DNA from 2 places in the Pseudomonas solani genome. Region 1 is predicted to be linked to the other one. Evidence: predicted binding sites of a transcription regulator. Region 1 holds the regulator's gene; the other holds the start of a gene.
The links. Region 1 encodes FliA, which starts transcription of late flagellar genes. Its sites were predicted from a motif close to CTAAAGTTTNNNNNNNNNNNGCCGNTAA; they were not measured.
Positions count from the first base shown of each region.

Region 2: PSm6_RS30125 (methyl-accepting chemotaxis protein) is a predicted target of FliA. The motif match lies at 2,844-2,871, and genes of this name have one in related genera.

Region 1 is NZ_AP023081.1:4,640,767-4,645,276, forward strand. It holds gene flhA (flagellar biosynthesis protein FlhA) at 1-293, shown strand, start outside; gene flhF (flagellar biosynthesis GTPase FlhF) at 309-1,664, shown strand; gene fleN (flagellar synthesis regulator FleN) at 1,737-2,570, shown strand; gene fliA (RNA polymerase sigma factor FliA) at 2,567-3,313, shown strand; gene PSm6_RS21135 (chemotaxis response regulator CheY) at 3,398-3,772, shown strand; gene PSm6_RS21140 (protein phosphatase CheZ) at 3,792-4,510, shown strand, end outside.
Region 2 is NZ_AP023081.1:6,633,547-6,638,056, reverse strand. It holds gene PSm6_RS30135 (hypothetical protein) at 1-394, opposite strand, end outside; gene PSm6_RS30130 (hypothetical protein) at 496-1,101, opposite strand; gene PSm6_RS30125 (methyl-accepting chemotaxis protein) at 1,119-2,750, opposite strand; gene PSm6_RS30120 (undecaprenyl-diphosphate phosphatase) at 3,000-3,830, shown strand; gene PSm6_RS30115 (alpha/beta fold hydrolase) at 3,923-4,510, shown strand, end outside.

The DNA.
Region 1 (4,510 bases):
AGCCCAGGTTGGAACAGATATTGCTCAGTAGCATGCAGAAGGCCGGACAAGGCTCCGAGGATGGCATCCTCCTGGAGCCTGGCATGGCCGAGAAGCTGCAACGTTCCCTGGTGGAAGCGGCGCAGCGCCAGGAAATGCTCGGCAAGCAGGCCATCCTGCTGGTAGCCGGGCCGATCCGGGCGATGCTGTCGCGCTTCGCAAGGCTCGCCGTGCCAACCATGCACGTACTGGCCTACCAGGAAATACCGGACAACAAGCAGGTCACCATAGTCTCGACTGTGGGGCAGAACTAACCGAGGTCACAGGCCATGCAGGTCAAACGCTTCTTCGCTGCGGATATGCGCCAGGCCATGAAACTGGTGCGGGACGAACTGGGCGCGGATGCCTCCATCATCGGCACTCGTCGGGTCGCCGGTGGGGTGGAGATCACCGCCGCGCTCGACTATCCCATGCCGGCTCCCGCCCCGAGCAAGCCCAACCCGGCCCTCGAAGCCGAGCTGCGCCGTACCCAGACCCGCATCGCCGAGGCCCATGCCGAGCTGAGCAACCGCGGTGGCCAGGCCGACGCCGGCAAGAACCGCCAGCTGGTTGCCGACCGTTCGGACGTGTCTGCGGAAAGCCTCGCCGCCGCCATGCGTCCGCAACGCACCGAGCGTGCAAGTGCCTCGCCGCTGGCGGCACCCGCTGCCCAGCCGAAGGCCGCAGCACCGGCCGCCGCCGACCAGCGCAGCCTGGATGCCATGCGTTTCGAACTCAACGGCCTGCGTGAACTGATCGAAGTCCAGCTGGGCTCCATCGCCTGGGGCCAGATGCAGAGCCGCCGTCCGCAGCAGGCCGGCCTCTGGCGTCGCCTGCAGCGCATGGGCCTGTCCGCCGAACTATCCCGTGCCCTGATGGAGCGTGTCGCCTCCGTCAAGGACCCGCGCCAGGCCTGGCGCATGGTCCTGGCCCACCTGGCCCACGCCATCCGCACACCGCAGCAGGAGCCGCTGGAAGAGGGCGGTGTGATCGCCCTGGTCGGCCCGGCCGGCATGGGCAAGACCACCACCCTGGCCAAGCTGGCTGCGCGCTACGTACTGAAATACGGCGCCCAGCAGATCGCCCTGGTGAGCATGGACAGCTACCGGATCGGCGCCCAGGAGCAGTTGAAGACTCTCGGCCGCATCCTCAACGTGTCGGTGACCCATGTCGATCCCGGCCAATCCCTGACCCAGGCGTTGGCCCCGCTGGCGCGCAAACGTGTGGTGCTGATTGACACCGCAGGCCTGCCGGCGACCGATCCTGCGCTTAAAATGCAGTTGGAGACCTTGGCCAGCCGTGGTGTCAAAGCCAGGAACTATCTGGTGCTGGCTGCAACGAGTCAGAGCCAAGTGCTAAAGGCGGCCTACCATAGTTATAAGCGTTGCGGTCTTTCTGGCTGCATCCTGACCAAGCTCGACGAAGCGGCGAGCCTGGGAGAGGTTTTAGGACTGGCTATCGGCCAGCATCTCCCGGTAGCCTATCTTGCTGACGGGCCTCGGATTCCGGATGACCTGCAGATCCCCCGCAGCCACCAGCTGGTGAGCCGTGCAGTGAGCCTGCAGACGCCGGAGGACCCCAGCGAAGAAGCCATGGCCGACCTGTTCGCCGGGCTGTACCAGAACCCGGCCCGCCGAGTCGGATAGAACCCCAGCCACTCCGGATGAGTGGCACGAGCCCGCCAAGTGGCCCAGTCGACGTGAGACAAGGTGTAATAAATGGGTAGTTTGCATCCCGTACAGGTGATTGCCGTAACCGGCGGCAAAGGTGGCGTCGGCAAGACCAACGTGTCGGTGAACCTCTCGCTGGCCCTCGCCGATCTCGGTCGCCGGGTCATGCTGCTGGACGCCGACCTTGGCCTGGCCAACGTCGACGTACTGCTCGGCCTCACCGCCAAGCGCACCCTGGCCGACGTGATCGCCGGCGAGTGCGACCTGCGTGACGTGCTGCTGCAGGGCCCGGGTGGCGTTCGTATCGTGCCGGCCGCCTCGGGCACCCAAAGCATGGTGCAGCTCTCGCCCATGCAGCACGCCGGCCTGATCCAGGCTTTCAGCGAGATCAGCGACAACCTCGACGTTCTGGTGATCGACACCGCCGCCGGCATCGGCGACGCGGTGGTCAGCTTCGTGCGCGCGGCGCAGGAAGTGATCGTAGTCGTCTGTGACGAACCCACTTCCATCACCGACGCCTATGCTTTGATCAAGCTCCTCAACCGCGACTACGGCATGAGCCGTTTCCGCGTATTGGCCAACATGGCACATAGTCCACAGGAGGGTCGCAACCTCTTTGCTAAGCTGACCAAAGTGACTGATCGCTTCCTGGATGTGGCCTTGCAATATGTCGGCGCGGTGCCCTATGACGAATCCGTACGCAAGGCCGTGCAGAAGCAGCGCGCGGTTTACGAAGCCTTCCCGCGCTCGAAGTGCGCCCTGGCGTTCAAGGCGATAGCCCAGAAAGTGGACAGCTGGCCCCTGCCGGCCAACCCACGCGGTCATCTGGAGTTCTTCGTGGAGCGCCTGGTGCAGCAACCGATCGCGGATTCGGCCATATGACACCCGCTAGTGGACTTCGTATGTACAACAAGGCACAGGCTAGGGATTCCCAGCACCAGCTGATCGAGCGCTACGCGCCGCTGGTCAAACGCATCGCCTACCACCTGCTGGGCCGCTTGCCGGCCAACGTGCAGGTGGAGGACCTGATGCAGGCCGGCATGATCGGCCTGCTCGAAGCCTCGAAGAAATACGATTCCAGCAAGGGCGCAAGTTTCGAGACCTATGCAGGCATACGCATCCGCGGTGCCATGCTCGATGAAGTGAGAAAAGGGGATTGGGCACCACGCTCGGTCCATCGCAACACCCGGATGGTGAGCGATGCCATCCGGAAAATTGAGGCAAGAACCGGGCGAGACGCTAAAGATCAGGAAGTTGCGGCCGAACTTGGATTGAGTCTCGAAGATTACTACGGCATCCTGAGCGACACTTTGGGCAGCCGCCTGTTCAGCTTCGACGACCTGTTGCAGGACGGTGAACATGGCGCGACGCACGAAGACACCGGAGTCACCCATCTCGAACCTTCGAATGATCTGGAAGACGAGCGCTTCCAGGCGGCGCTGGCTGACGCCATCGCCAATCTGCCGGAACGAGAGCGCTTGGTACTGGCGCTGTATTACGACGAAGAGCTGAATTTGAAGGAAATCGGCGAAGTGCTGGGGGTCAGTGAATCGCGGGTCAGCCAGTTGCACAGCCAATGTGCCGCACGCTTGCGGTCACGGCTGGGTGAATGGCGCGCGCACTGATTGGCACGCCGGTTTTTCGATTGATCGACGCCCCCGTTCTACGGGGGCGTTTAGGACTGTACGGAGGTCGATTTGGACAAGAACATGAAAATCCTCATCGTGGACGATTTCTCGACGATGAGACGCATCATCAAGAACCTCCTGCGTGACTTGGGTTTCACCAATACCGCAGAGGCCGATGATGGCACCACCGCTCTACCCATGCTGCACAGTGGCAACTTCGATTTCCTGGTCACCGACTGGAACATGCCGGGCATGACCGGGATCGATCTGTTGCGCGCCGTGCGTGCCGACGAGCGCCTCAAGCACCTGCCGGTGCTGATGGTGACGGCCGAGGCCAAGCGTGACCAGATCATCGAAGCGGCCCAGGCCGGTGTGAACGGCTATGTGGTCAAGCCTTTCACCGCCCAGGTGCTCAAAGAGAAGATCGAGAAGATCTTCGAACGGGTCAACGGCTGATGCCAGTCGCGAGGACGCCATGGACCAAAAAGATTCCCAACCGGGAGACCTTGAGTCGACCCTGAAAAACCATGCGCGCGAGCTGGTCGATACCCTTGAAAAAGGCAATTTCGGCGATGCCGTGCAACTCATCCATGAACTCAACAAAGTCCGTGATCGCGGGCTGTACCAGGAAGTCGGCAAGCTGACGCGCGAGCTGCACACCGCGATCGTCAACTTCCAGATCGACCCGCACCTGCCCCATGCCACAGAGGTTTCGCAGATCGCCGACGCCACTGATCGTCTTTCCTACGTGGTGAAGATGACCGAGAAGGCCGCGAACCGGACCATGGACCTGGTGGAGGAGAGCGCACCGCTGCTCAATGGCCTAGGCGATGAAGCCCAGAGCCTGGGAGAGGAGTGGGGGCGCTTCATGCGTCGGGAAATTGGCGCGGATGCCTTCCGCGACCTGGCCAAGCGCATCGAGACTTTCCTTGCTCGCAGTCAACGCGATACCGAACAGCTTTCGTCGAGGATGAACGACATCCTCCTTGCCCAGGACTATCAGGATCTCACCGGCCAGGTGATCAAGCGCGTCACCCAACTGGTCACCGAGGTCGAGAGCAACCTGGTGAAATTGGTACTGATGGCCAGCGATGTCGATCGCTTCGCTGGTATCCACCACGACCGTGCGGAGATCGTGGCTGAAAAAGAAAAACAAAAAGAGCCTTCCAGGGGTGAAGGTCCGCAGATCAATGC
Region 2 (4,510 bases), 2.0 Mb from region 1:
GGTGGTCGTAGTGCCAGGGCAGGTGGCTGCGGGCCCAGTCCGGGTCCTCGTGGGAGCGACGGTGCACGCGGTAGTAGTTCGCCGCGCAGTACCAGAGCGTCGCAGTGAACCAGGGCGCCACCAGCCATAGCGGGCTCGCGGCCAGGCTTGCCAGCAGCAGCGCCCAGGCTTCCTTGCCCTGGGCGTGCAGGCCCAGCGGGAAGCGTTCGTAGCAGGGGTCGCGGAACCCATGGCGGCGGGCGTTGCCATGGTGTTCGTGGAAATGGAAGCTCCAGAAGCGCCCGCGCACCCGGCCCAGGCCGTGGAGCACATGCTTATGGAAGAACCATTCGATGAAGTTGGCCAGCAGCAGGCCGGCGATGACGCTTAGCGGGGCTTCGAGGTACCAGGGCATGGCGGTGGGTTTCCGTGGCGGGTCGTGGGTCGACTCTAGCCAGGAGGGGGGCGCCCGGTCTTGCCCCTGCTGCCCGGTTTACCGGGCGCCCGGGGCAAGCCTCAGCACACCAGGCTGTCGGCCTGGCGGTAGAGCATCAGCAGCTTGCGAGTGATGCTCTGCTGGATGTCGTCGCGCTCGAAGGTGGAGAGGTGCGGCAGCTTGTGCACCTGCAGGCGGTGCAGGTGGATGTAGGGCATCTGCTGGTCGAACTCGCGCAGGTCGCCCTTCATCAGGATCGGCAGGAACACGTCGCCGCGCTTGCGCTGGTTGCTGATGATCTGCGCCAGCGCCGGCTTGAAAGGCATGGTCTTGGGCTTCGGCCCGCCTTCCTCGATGCGTGTGCTGAGCAGCAGGCCCGGCTTGCCGAGCACCACGCCGGGCAGCACGCAGAGGCCGGTCTTGAGCACCGCGCTGGCCTCGATCCCATGCAGGGTGTCGTGGAACGCATAGGGGTTGGGCAGCACCACCATCTTGCGCCCGAGGTCGGCGGGGAAGTGCAGGCCGTAGTTGGTGTACAGCTGGCGCGTGGACTCGGAGTACACGCACAGGCGGTTCTCGAACAGGCGGATGAACCGCTCGGCCAGCTCGCGACGGGCGATGCTGTCCAGGTCCCAGATCAGGTCTTGGTTCTGCTGTTGGCCGAGGTCGACCTCTTGGTGTTCCATGTTGCCCATGCCGGTCCTCAAACGCGGAATTGTCTCAACAAGCGGTTCAATTGTTCGGCCAACTGGCTGAGCTGCTGGCTGGCGGCGCTAGTCTGCTCTGAAGCCATCGCGTTGTCATGGGCCAGGCTGGCTGCCTGAGTCACATTCTGGTTGATGTCTTCCACCACGTGGGATTGTTGCAGGGTGGCGCTGGCGATGGAGGCATTGAGCCCGGTGAGGTTGCGCAGCGACTGGGCGATCTGCCCCAGGCTCTCGCCGGCCTGGCTGGCCTGCTCCACCGTCAGTTGCGAGGCGCGGCTGCTTTCGTTGATCACCTTCACCGCCGCCTCGGAGTTGCCCTGCAGGCGCTCGATCATGCCGTGGATCTCGGCAGTGGATTTCTGCGTGCGCTGGGCCAGCAGGCGTACTTCGTCGGCGACCACGGCGAAGCCGCGGCCCTGTTCGCCGGCGCGGGCGGCTTCGATGGCGGCGTTCAGCGCCAGCAGGTTGGTCTGTTCGGCGATGGAGCGGATCACCTCCAGCACGGAGCCGATCTGTGAGCTTTCCTCGGCCAGCGAGCGGATCACCTCCACCGCCTGGGCGATGGTGTCGGAAAGCTGGCCGATCTGCCGCAGGCTGCTGTCGATGTTGCTCTGGCCGAGGCGCGCCTGGTCTTCGGCGGTGCGCACTTCACTGGCGGCGTGCTCGGCGTTCTTCGCCACGTCCTGCACGCCATAGGTGACCTCGTTGATGGCCGTGGCCACCAGCTCCATCTGCTGGGATTGCTGTTCGCTCTGCCGTTGGCCGTTGCTGGCGATGCTGCCGAGGGAACCGGCGGCCTGGTCCAGTGCGCCGGCGGCGTCCAGCGATTGGCGGATGACCCCGCGCAGCTTGCTGGTGAAGGCGTTGAAGTGGCCGGACAGCGCGGTGATCTCGTCGCGCCCCTGGTTGTCCAGGGCGCTGGTGAGGTCGCCCTCACCGCTGGCGATGGCGGCCATGGCGGTGACCACTTCCTCGAGCGGGCGGGTGATGCTGCGGGCGATCACCACCACCAGCACCGCCATGATCAGGGCGATCACCAGGCCGATGGCCGAGGCGTGCAGGGCCTGGGACCAGAACTCGTCCTGCATGTCGTCGATATAGATGCCTGAGCCGATCACCCAGCCCCAGGGCTCGAACAATTGCACGTAGGACACCTTGGGCACCGGATCAATGGCGCCCGGCTTGGGCCAGCGGTAGTCGACGAAGCCGGCACCCTTGCTGCGGGCCACGGCCACCATGTCGTTGAACAGCGGCTTGCCGTCCGGGTCCTTGTAGCCGGAGAGGTCTTGCCCCTCCAGCTTCGGGTTGGTCGGGTGCATGACCATGCGCGGGGTCAGGTCGTTGATCCAGAAGTAGTCGTTCTTGTCGTAGCGCAGGGCGCGGATGGCCTGCATGGCCTGCTTCTGCGCCTCCTCGCGGGGCAGGGTGCCGGCGGCTTCCTGGGCCTGGAAGTGCTGCAACACGCCCGCGGCGGTCTGCACCACGTGCTGGGTCTTGAGTTCCTTGCCGTGCAGCAGGTCGGTGTGGATCTGCTGGAGCATCACCACCTCGAGGATCACCAGCATCGACACCGAGACGATGAGGATCAGCCACAGGCGGCGGCTGATGGGCAGACTGCGAAGGTTCATGGTCCGGTGCTCCTGGCTTGTTATTGTTCGGCAGCGGATTGCGCGTTCCGGAGCGGTCTTTGCCGCGCGCGAATCCATAGCATGTCTGATAGCATTTCGGCCCTTGGCCGGCAAACCTGATAACGGATCGTCGGCCGGGAACCCGCGTCCTCGTGGCTGGTCTCAGCCGCGCGCGGTACCCGCCTGGGGCCATATCACTTACACATTCGCAAGAGCAGGCCGCCGCTTGGCGCGCCTTGGGGAGTTCCGATGGATTTTTGGACGGCCTTTCAGGCCCTGATACTGGGCGTTGTCGAAGGCATCACGGAGTTCCTGCCGATCTCCAGCACCGGCCACCAGATCATAGTCGCTGACCTGATCGGCTTCGGTGGCGAGCGCTTCCAGGCCTTCAACATCATCATCCAGCTCGGCGCCATCCTCGCCGTGGTCTGGGAATACCGGCGCAAGATCTTCGACGTGGTGGTCGGCCTGCCTCGTGAGCGCAGTGCTCAGCGTTTCACCGGCAACCTGCTGGTGGCGTTCTTCCCGGCCGTGGTGCTGGGCGTGGCCTTCGCCGACCTGATCCACCACTACCTGTTCAACCCCATAACCGTGGCCACCGCCCTGGTGATCGGCGGGGTGATCATGCTGTGGGCCGAGCGTCGCGAGCATGCGATCCAGGCCGAGACGGTGGATGACATGAACTGGAAGCAGGCACTCAAGGTGGGCCTGGCCCAGTGCCTGGCGCTGGTGCCCGGCACCTCGCGCTCCGGCGCCACCATCATCGGCGGGCTGCTGTTCGGCTTGTCGCGCAAGGCAGCCACCGAGTTCTCCTTCTTCCTCGCCATGCCCACCATGGTCGGCGCGGCGGTCTACTCGGGCTACAAGTACCGCCACCTGTTCCAGCCGGCGGACCTGCCGGTATTCGCCCTGGGCTTCGTGGTTTCGTTCATCTTCGCGATGATCGCCGTGCGCGCCCTGCTCAAGTTCATCGGCAACCACAGCTACGCGGCCTTCGCCTGGTACCGAATCGGCTTCGGCTTGCTGATCCTCGGCACCTGGCAGTTCGGCCTGATCGACTGGGCCACCGCGCAAGGCTGAGTCCCGAGCATTCGCGATATCGATAAAGGCGTGCCCCCGGGCGCGCCTTTGTCATAGTGGGCGCCTGCACCGCTACGGATGAAGGAAAGCCCATGAGCGCGCTCGAACATCGCCTGCTGGAGGTCAACGGCATCCACCTCGGCCTGCATTGCGCCGGCCCCGAGGATGGGCGGCCGCTGTGGCTGCTGCACGGCTTCCCGGAATGCTGGCATTCCTGGCGCAACCAGATCGAGCCGCTGCTGGCCGCCGGCTACCGGGTGCTGGTGCCGGAGATGCGCGGCTACGGCAGCAGCAGCGCCCCGGTCGACCCCGCCGCCTATGACCTGATCACCCTCTGCGGCGATATCCAGGCCGCCATGGATGCCCTTGGCCAGCACGAGGCCTGCGTCATCGGCCACGACTGGGGTGCCCCGGTGGCCTGGCACCTGGCCCTGCTGGAGCCGCAGCGGGTCAAGGCGGTGGTGGGCATGGCGGTGCCCTTCGGTGGCCGCCCGAAGCAACCGGCTACCGAGGCGATGCGTCAGCACTTCGCCGACCGCTTCAACTACATCCTCTATTTCCAGGCGCCGGGCGTCGCCGAGCGTGAGCTGGATGTCGACATCCCGCGCACCCTGCGGATGATGATGCACAACAGCTCCGCCGCTGTGCCCCGGGACTTCTTCCTCCAGGACAAACCCGCC